Regions from separate parts of the Kinneretia sp. DJ1R-11 genome, predicted to be linked through region 2. Evidence: predicted binding sites of a transcription regulator. Region 2 holds the regulator's gene; the other holds the start of a gene.
What was found. Region 2 encodes sigma-54, which starts transcription at its own class of promoters, with help from an activator protein. Its sites were predicted from a motif close to TGGCANGNAANCTGCTTT; they were not measured.
Positions count from the first base shown of each region.

Region 1: the regulator sigma-54 is predicted to act here: its motif matches at 1,740-1,757, upstream of exaC (acetaldehyde dehydrogenase ExaC).

Region 1 is NZ_JAJIRR010000004.1:46,944-51,696, reverse strand. Features, by position in the region: gene guaA (glutamine-hydrolyzing GMP synthase) at 1-9, shown strand, start outside; gene exaC (acetaldehyde dehydrogenase ExaC) at 103-1,623, opposite strand; gene LNV23_RS09045 (sigma-54-dependent Fis family transcriptional regulator) at 2,068-4,104, shown strand; gene LNV23_RS09040 (hypothetical protein) at 4,141-4,359, shown strand; gene tadA (tRNA adenosine(34) deaminase TadA) at 4,411-4,753, shown strand, end outside.
Region 2 is NZ_JAJIRR010000001.1:655,315-660,067, reverse strand. Features, by position in the region: gene LNV23_RS02730 (THUMP domain-containing class I SAM-dependent RNA methyltransferase) at 10-1,311, opposite strand; gene LNV23_RS02725 (SGNH/GDSL hydrolase family protein) at 1,349-2,365, opposite strand; gene LNV23_RS02720 (RNA polymerase factor sigma-54) at 2,553-4,082, opposite strand; gene lptB (LPS export ABC transporter ATP-binding protein) at 4,122-4,753, opposite strand, start outside.

The DNA of each region.
Region 1 (4,753 bases), on a different contig from region 2:
TGGGAGTGATCGCTATGGCCTGAACTTGATGCTCAGGCCGTGAAAGAAAAAAAGGCGGCCTTGCGGGCCGCCTTTTTGTTTCAGCTCGGCAGCGATGAAGGCTCAGAAGAAACCCAAGGCATTGGGCGAGTAGCTGACCAGCAGGTTCTTGGTCTGCTGGTAGTGGTCCAGCATGGCCTTGTGGGTTTCGCGGCCGATGCCGGATTCCTTGTAGCCACCGAAGGCCGCGTGCGCCGGATAGGCGTGGTAACAATTGGTCCAGACCCGTCCGGCCTGGATGGCGCGGCCCATGCGGTAGGCGCGGCTGCCGTCGCGCGTCCAGACGCCGGCGCCCAGGCCGTAGGGCGTGTCATTGGCGATCTGCAGGGCCTCGGCTTCATCCTTGAAGGTGGCCACGGCCAGCACGGGGCCGAAGATCTCTTCGCGGAACACGCGCATATTGTTTGTGCCCTTGAACAGCGTGGGCTCGATGTAATAGCCACCGGCCAGCTCGCCGCCCAGCTGCTTGCGGCCGCCGCCGATCAGCAGCTGCGCGCCTTCCTGTTTGCCCACTTCCAGATAGGACATGATCTTGTCCATCTGCAGGGCCGAGGCCTGGGCACCCATCATGGTGTCAGTGTCCAGCGGGCTGCCTTGCTTGATGGCGGCCACGCGCTTGAGCGCACGCTCGATGAAACGGTCGTAGATCGACTCTTGGATCAGCGCCCGGCTCGGGCAGGTGCAGACTTCGCCCTGGTTGAAGGCGAACAGCACCAGGCCTTCGATCGCTTTGTCGAGGAAGGCATCGTCCTGTGCCATCACATCGTCGAAGAAGACATTCGGGCTCTTGCCGCCCAGCTCCAGGGTCGCTGGAATCAGATTGGTCGCAGCAGCCTGGGCGATCACGCGGCCGGTGGCGGTGGAGCCGGTGAAGGCAATCTTGGCGATGCGCTTGCTGGTGGCCAGGGCCATGCCGGCTTCCCGGCCGTAGCCGTTGACGATATTGAGCACGCCCGGCGGCAGCAGGTCGGCAATCAGCTCGGCCAGTACCAGAATGCTGATCGGGGTCGACTCCGCGGGCTTGAGCACCACGCAGTTGCCTGCGCCCAGGGCAGGTGCCAGCTTCCAGGCCGCCATCAGGATGGGGAAGTTCCAGGGGATGATCTGGCCGACCACGCCGAGCGGTTCGTGGAAGTGATAGGCGACGGTGTGGTCGTCGATCTGGCTCAGCGCGCCTTCCTGTGCGCGCAGGCATCCGGCGAAGTAACGGAAATGGTCAGCGGCGAGCGGAATGTCGGCATTCAGGGTTTCGCGGATGGGCTTGCCGTTGTCGACGGTCTCGGCATAGGCCAGCAACTCAAGATTGGCGTCGATGCGGTCGGCGATCTTGAGCAGGATGTTGGCGCGGGCGGCGGCATTGGTCGCGCCCCACTGGGCGCTGGCCGCATGGGCTGCGTCGAGAGCGAGCTCGATGTCCTCGGCGGTGGAGCGAGCCGCGCGGGTGTAGACCTGGCCGCTGATGGGGGTGATGACATCAAAATACTCCCCCTTGACCGGTGGCACGAAGCGGCCGCCGATGAAGTTGTCGTACTGGGCTTTGTAGGCGAGTGTGGCGCCGGGGGTGTTGGGGCTGGCGTAAAGCATGTCGGTCTCCATTTGTAGTGCGGTCAGTCCTGGTCTCCAGGCCTGTGTTCTAAAGGCATGGCTTGCGTCGAATCCATCCGCGGATGGATGTCGCCGCAAGCACACCTGTGAGATGACTTGCAGGGAGCGTGCCAGGCGCCTGGCTTGTACGGGAAGCCCCGGCTTTTCTGCACGAGACGGGGAGCGAGTTTGGAGTCCGGCCCCCTGGTGCCGACGCCTGTGACGGCGCACTGTCACGAAACAGCACAGTCTTGGGCGTCGTTTGGCACAACTTCCGTGGAATTCGACGGGAAGTCGCCAAAAGGAGTGCAAATGCTTGGCAGCGGCCTGCGGCCTGTTAAGGTCGCCCTGCGATGGTGGGTGCAGGCCGCAAAGGCGTGCCTCGGTTGAACCTCCGCATCCGATTCAGAGCCCAAGCAAGGGCCGACCACGGAGACATGTGAGATGACTGCGAATGCTTTGATGAGCCTGCGGGCGGCGCCCAGCCGCTTGCGCCAGGCGCGCCGGCAGCTGCTGGAAACCGGGGAGCTGGCTGACGGCTTGCTGGATCCCCGCCTGCAGGCCAGCTGGCTGCGCAGCCGGGCTTTTGGCCTGACTCCGGAGGGCCGTGCGCAAGGTGTGCCGCATGCCTCGGCCGCCCAGCTGGCACGCTCGCTGGAGCAGAGGCGGGCCTTGCTGGCCCAGGCCCGGCCGGTGATGGAATTCGTGGCAGATCAAGTCAAGGCCAGTGACAGCCTGGTCATCCTGGCCGACCCGCAAGGCATGCTGTTGCATGCGCTGGGTGATGATGGCTTCGCCGACAAGGCCGCCCGGGTGGCCCTGCGGCCCGGCGCTGTGTGGCTGGAGCAGTGGCGGGGCAGCAATGCCATCGGCACGGCCTTGGCAGACGGGCGTCCCGTGGTCATCAACGGCGCCGAGCATTTTCTGGAGCGCAATGGTTTCCTGACCTGTGCGGCCGCACCGATTGCCGACTCCAGCGGCGCCTTGCTGGGCGTGCTCGACATCTCCGGCGACCGTCGCGGCTACCACCCTCACACCCTGGGCCTGGCGCGATCGGCAGCGCGCATGATCGAGCATCAGCTGTTCCAGGCCCGCCATGGCAGCGGTCTGGTCTTGCGTCTGCATGCCCGCCCCGAAGGCCTGGACACGGTCACCGAGGGGCTGCTCGCGCTGGCTGACGACGGCGTGATCTTGGGCGCCAATGGGCTGGGCCTGGAATGGCTCAGTCTGAACAGTGCCGCGCTGGGGCGTTGCACGGTCGAGGCGGCGCTGGGTTTGTCCATGCAAACGCTGCTGGGCGATGGCCTGCTGGCGCAGCCGCGGCAGCTGCAGCGCGCCGATGGCAGCCTGCTTTCTGGCCGACTCGATGGCGCGCGGCCGCGTGCGCGCGCGGCCGTTTCTGTGCCGGCGGTCTCGTCGCCGGCGGTTTCGGCGCTGACTGCACTGCCTGCACGCTCCGCTCTACCCGACGCGGTGGTGCCGTCATCCGATGCGCTGAGCGCCCTGGATACGGGCGATGCCGGCGTGCAAGGCTTGCTCTCGCGGGCCCGGCGCGTCTTGGGCAAGCCGATAGCGCTGCTCTTGCAGGGGGAGTCCGGTGTCGGCAAGGAGCTGCTGGCGCGCGCCTGCCACCAGAGTGGGCCGCGTCGCAACGGACCGTTTGTGGCCATCAATTGCGCGGCTCTGCCCGAGTCACTGATCGAGGCGGAGCTGTTCGGCTACCGCCCGGGCGCCTTCACCGGTGCGCTCAAGGAGGGCGCGCCGGGCCTGCTGCGGCAGGCCCACGGGGGCACGCTGTTCCTGGATGAGATCGGCGACATGCCTCTGGCCTTGCAGGCTCGGTTGTTGCGCGTGCTGCAGGAGCGCCAGGTGTCGCCCTTGGGCGGCGGGCCGGCGGTGGCGGTGGACTTCGCCCTGATTTGCGCCAGTCACCGGCGCCTGCGCGATGAGGTCGAGTCGCAGCGTTTCCGTGAAGATCTGTACTACCGGATCAATGGCCTCAGCCTCTTGATCCCGCCCTTGCGTCAGCGCAGCGACTTTGCGACGCTGGTGGAGCGACTGCTCAAGGACGCAGAGCCGACGCGCAAGCTCAGTGTGGCACCCGAGCTCTTGGCGGCGCTGGGGGCTCACCCATGGCCCGGCAATCTGCGCCAACTGGCCAATGTGCTGCGCACCTGCTGTGCCTTGTTGGATGGCGCAGAGGCGCAGATCGATTGGAGCCATCTGCCTGACGATATCGCCGAGGACTTGAACGCTGCAGCGCAGGCGACTCGCGCGGCCGCGCTGCCGCCATTGACTCCGGCGGTGGACAGCGCGCTCGATCTGCGTCTGCAGTCCAGTCGCTGTGTGCAGCAGGCCCTGGCGCTGGCCCAGGGCAACCGCAGCGAGGCCGCGCGACGCCTCGGTGTCAGCCGCAATACCTTGTACCGGAAGATGCGAGAAGCGGGTCTGGAACCGGAGCAGGGCGGCGGCTTCGAGTAGGCTGGCGGCTTGTCAAACCGAAGCGGAGGCGAGTCGATGCGCGCAGCTTTCAGCATTCTTGGCCTGGTGATCGCCCTGGCCGTGGTCTTGTTCTTGGTCAAGCAGCAGGCGCGCACGCTGGCGCCGACCACGGCTCCAAGCTCCGCGCCGGGCAGCGCCGCCAGCGCGACGGCGACGCGGCCCGAAGCTGTGCGGCAAGAGGTGCAGCAGCTGATCGATCAAGCTGCGGTGCGTGCCTCAGAGGCGCTGCCCTGAGGGCTTTCCCTGGGTGCGCTGAGGGGCTTGCTACACTGCGCCGGGCCGACCATGTCTGAAACCCGCATCCTCACCCCCGAGCCCGCCGTCGCCGCCATTTCGGCCGCCTTTTCGGCCGCCGATGAATTCGCCATGCGCATCGCGCTGGACCAAGCCCATAACGCCTGGCTTGCAGGGGAGGTGCCGGTCGGCGCCGTGCTGATGCGTGCCGGCCAGGTGATCGCCACCGGCTACAACCGCCCCATCACCACGCACGATCCCACGGCCCATGCCGAGATCGTAGCCCTGCGCCATGGTGCCACGCTGCTGGGCAATTACCGCCTGCCGGAATGTGAGCTGTTCGTGACTCTGGAGCCCTGTGCCATGTGCGCGATGGCCATGATGCATGCGCGCC
Region 2 (4,753 bases):
AGGCCGCGATCAGTCGACTTGCGCCGAGTCCTGCTCTTCGCCACCGCGCGGCTTGCGCGCCGAGCCCTTGACCAGGTCGAAGCGGAACAAGCGGCACTCGATCGGGCCGTTCCACATCGGGAACTTGCGCGATTCCTTCAGGCGCATTTTGCTGGGCAGCTTCATGTCCGGGCAGAGCAGCCAGGCGGTCCAGCCGGCGGCGTTCAGGGTGTAGGCGCGCTTCCAATGCGCGGCCAGGCGGGGGAAGAAGTCGTCGCCGGCGTCGCGCGCTTCGGAGCCGCCGGCATCGCGGCTCATCTGCACATTGCCCGCCTTGCCGCGCACCTCGATGCGCTCGCCGTAGGGCGGGTTCATCAAGATGGTGCCGGGCATGCCCTCGGGCAGCTCGGGCGCCGGGCGTTCGAGGGCATCACCGCCGTTGAACTGGATGTACTGGGCCACGCCGGCGCGCTCGGCATTGCGGCGTGCGAAGTCGACCATGCGGAAGGCCACATCGCTGCAGAAGATGGGCACGGCGGGCGCATGCTCGCGGTCCTTGGCGGCCTGCTTGATGGCCTGCCAGCGGCCACGCAGGGGCACGAAGGGCAGCTGGCGCTCGAAGGCAAAGCGGCGCTGCATGCCGGCGGCCATGCCGCAGGCGATCTGCGCGGCCTCGACGGCGATGGTGCCCGAGCCGCAGCAGGGGTCGTGCAGGGCGCCGCCGGTCTCGGGCGTGCCCTTCCAGCCTGCGGCGGCCAGCATGGCGGCGGCCAGGGTTTCCTTCAGCGGGGCGTCACCTTTGTCCTCGCGCCAGCCGCGCTTGAAGAGCGGTTCGCCCGAGGTGTCGATGTAGAGCGTGGCGTCGGTTTCGCTGAGGTGCAGCATCACCGGCAGGTCGGGGAAGCGGGTGTCGACGCTGGGCCGCTCGCCGGTGGCGTCGCGCAGTACATCGCAGATCGCGTCCTTCACGCGCAAGGTGGCGAAGTTGAGGCTGCGCAGGGGCGAGCGCTGGGCCACGGTGTCGACGCGAATCGTCTCGGCCGGCGTGATCCAGTCGCACCAATCGATGCGGCGAGCCAGGGCGTAGATGTCGTCTTCGTGGCGGTAGCCGCCTGAGATCAGCTCGATCAGCACGCGCTGGGCCAGCCGGCACTCGAGGTTGAGCTTCATCACGCCTTCAAGATCGCTCTTCAGCGCGATGCCGCCGCGCAGCACCTCGATATGCGTCTTGGGCAGGATGGCCCGCACCTCTTCGTCGAGCAGGCGCTCCACGCCCGAGGGGCAGGAGACGAAGAGGTGGTGCAGGTCTTTGGGGGATTCTTTGGCGGCCATCCTCCGATTGTCCCAGGAATGGCCGCCTCGGCCGGACTCAGGCGCGGCGACGGCGGCTCAAGCCCAGCACGGCCACCAGGCCCAGGCCCAGGCCCATCAGCAGCCAGGTTTCCGGCTCCGGAACGGCGGCCAGCATGCCTTGGCCGAGCACGCTGTGGGTGACTGCGGTTGGATGGACGCGGTCCCAGAACATATAACCGTCAGGGTTGCTGCAGGTGCTGCCATTGGGCTGGCCGACATAGCCGGTGAAGCAAGCCTCGGTGACATTGCTGAGACCGTACTGGGCGGCGTTGTCGATCAGGTTTTGCTGCGCGCCCAGGGTGTCGAAATAGCGGATGTCGATGCCAGGCAGGGCGCGCAGCTGTGTCAGCGCGCCGTTCAAACCCTGGTTGAAGCCGAGCGAGAGCAGGTGCAGCTGACCGGCGGCACCGGAGCTGAGGCCGCCCGGGGTCTGGCCCAGGTCGGGCAGGCCTGGCATCAGGAAGTGGCGTGCGCCCAGGCCGTACAGCGTCTGAACGGCGTTGCTGAGGTTCTGGATGGCCGTCTGTGCGGTCGCCTGAGAATAGCCCTGGTACTGGAAGTCATTGGCGCCACCCCAGAGGAAGTACAGGGCCTGGCTGTCGGCCGCGCCACCACCCAAGCCGGCCTGGAAGGCCCCGACCTGGGACAGCATGCCGGTGTTCTGCAGGGCGGCCGGTGCGCCGGCGGCCACGGCGGCGCCGTTGAGCAAGCCGGTTTGGGCGCCGCCCCAGGCGTAGTCCTGCAGGGTCACGCCCAGGCCTTGGGCCAGATGCTCGATGGCGACCGGCCCGTTGGAGAAGCGGCCCTGGTAGTAGTTGCCGGGCTGCGGCACGGTGCCGCCTGTGGCTTGATAGAAATTACCCTTGTCCGAGAGGCTGTCGCCGAAGGCGACGATGCGGCTGTAAGCGGGGGGGCTGATCGAGCTGACGGCCTGCGCTTGCGCGGCAACGCTCAGGGCCAGACCGGCCGTCATCATCAGGGCGGAGGAGGAGATGCTGTGCCAGCGGCGTTGGGAGGCAGAAGTAGCGTTCACGACAGTCCTTTCAAGTAACGGGCCAAGTCGGCGGCATGATGGCATACCGCGGCCTGGGAATCACTCGAAATTCGCGTGCGTGTGCACGTTTGGGGCTGGGGGCCGGTGAACAGGTGAATGGGTGAATCGTGAATCGTGAATCGTGAATCGTGGGGTGCTGCTCACCCCTTCACTTGTTCACTCCCCCTCAAACCACGCGCCGCATTGTCGTCGTCCCAATATGCATGCCTTCGCGGTACTTGGCGACGGTGCGGCGGGCGACCTGGATGCCTTGTTCTTCCAACATATTGGCCAGGGCGCTGTCGGACAGGGGCTTGGCCGGGTTCTCGGCGGCGATGAATTGCTTGATCAGCTCGCGCACGGCGGTGCTGGAGGCCTCGCCGCCGGCTTCGGTGGAAAGACCCGAGCCGAAGAAGTACTTGAGCTCGTAGGTGCCGAAAGGCGTGGCCATGTACTTGGCCGTGGTCACGCGCGAGATGGTTGATTCGTGCAGGCCGAGCTCGTCGGCGATCTCGCGCAGCACCAGCGGCTTCATGGCGACGGCGCCGTGGCTGAAGAAGCCCTTCTGGCGCTCGACGATGGCGGTGGAGACGCGCAGGATGGTGTCGAAGCGTTGCTGGATGTTCTTGATGAACCAGCGCGCCTCCTGCAGCGCGCCGCCCAGGGCACTGTTGCTGATGCCGCCGCGCGTCTGGCGCAGGGCATTGGCATAGAGCTCGTTGATGCGCAGCTTGGGCGCGACCTCGGGGTTAATGATGACGCGCAGCTCGCGCCCGACCTTGCGCACGATCACATCGGGAATCACCGCCGGCGCCTGGCCGCGGGCAAAGCGCCGGCCCGGCTTGGGCTCGAGCGCCACGATCAGGGCCTGGGCTTCGCGCAGCAAGGGCTCGTCGGCGCCGGTCAGCAGCATCAGGCGGCGGCTGTCGCGCTTGGCCAGCAACTCCAGATGCTTTTTGCAGATCATGATGGCGATCACCTGCGGCGCGCTGCGTGGCAGCTGGCGCAGTTGCAGCTCCAGGCACTCGGGCAGATCGCGTGCGCCGACGCCGGCAGGGTCCATATGGTGCAGCCACTTCAGGGCGATGCGCAGGTGGTCGAGCAGGTCCTCGCGTTCGGCCGCGCTGTCCTCGCCCGCGTCGGGGATCAAGGCCTCGGCAATCGACTCCAGGCTGTCTTCCAGCAGGCCGTCCTCGTTTAGGGAATCGATCAGCAGGCGCAGGGCCAGCTGGTCGGACTCGCTCAAGCTCATGCCCGCCATCTGCTGCTGCAAATGTTCTTGCAGGGAGATCTCGGCCGACTCCTGCTCGCTGCGCTCGCCGTCTTCGTCGTTGCTGCCCGAGCCGCTGCCGCTGTTGCTGGGCAGCTCGCGGATGCCGTCGAAATCGTCACCTTCGGTGCCGTTCTCCCAGTCCTCTCGCTCGCTGTTGCCGAAGTCCTCGGCCTTGAGCTCGGGCGTGGCCTCGGCCTCGGCGCCGCCGCCCAGTTCGCGCTCGGCGCCGCTGTCTTCGGCGGCACTGGCCTGGCGCAGCTCGGGCAGTTCGGGCGCGGCGACGGAGAAGTCGTCCTCGGTTTCGAGCAGCGGGTTCTGCGCCAGCATCTGCTCGACTTCCTGGTTCAACTCCAGGGTCGAGAGCTGCAGCAGACGGATGGACTGCTGCAGCTGCGGCGTCAGCGCCAGATGCTGACTCAGGCGAACCTGGAGCGATTGCTTCATGGCCGCAGGCCCGGCGCTGTCAGGAGGCTCGCCATCACATCACATGCGGAAATGTTCGCCGAGATAGACCTTGCGCACATCGGCGTTGGCGACGATCTCGTCCGGCGTGCCCTCGGCCAGTACCGAACCCTCGCTGATGATGTAGGCGCGGTCGCAGATGCCCAGGGTCTCGCGCACATTGTGGTCGGTGATCAGCACGCCGATCTGGCGCGCCTTCAGGAAACCGATGATGCGCTGGATCTCCAGCACCGCGATCGGGTCCACGCCGGCAAAGGGTTCGTCCAACAGGATGAAGCGCGGCTGGGTGGCCAGGGCGCGGGCAATCTCGACGCGGCGGCGTTCACCGCCCGAGAGCGCCGGTGCCGGGCTGTCGCGCAGCTTCTCGATGCTCAGGTCGTGCAGAAGGGCTTCCAGCAGTTCCTTGATGCGCGGCTCTTTCAGCGCGCGGCCCTGCTCGTCGCGCTGCAGTTCCAGCACGGCACGGATGTTTTGTTCCACCGTCAGCTTGCGGAAGATCGAGGCTTCCTGCGGCAGATAGCTCAGCCCCAGGCGGGCGCGCTGGTGGATGGGCAGGTGCTCGACCGACTGGCCGTCGATGCGGATCTCGCCGGCATCGGCGCGCACCAGGCCAACGATCATGTAGAAGCTGGTGGTCTTGCCGGCGCCGTTGG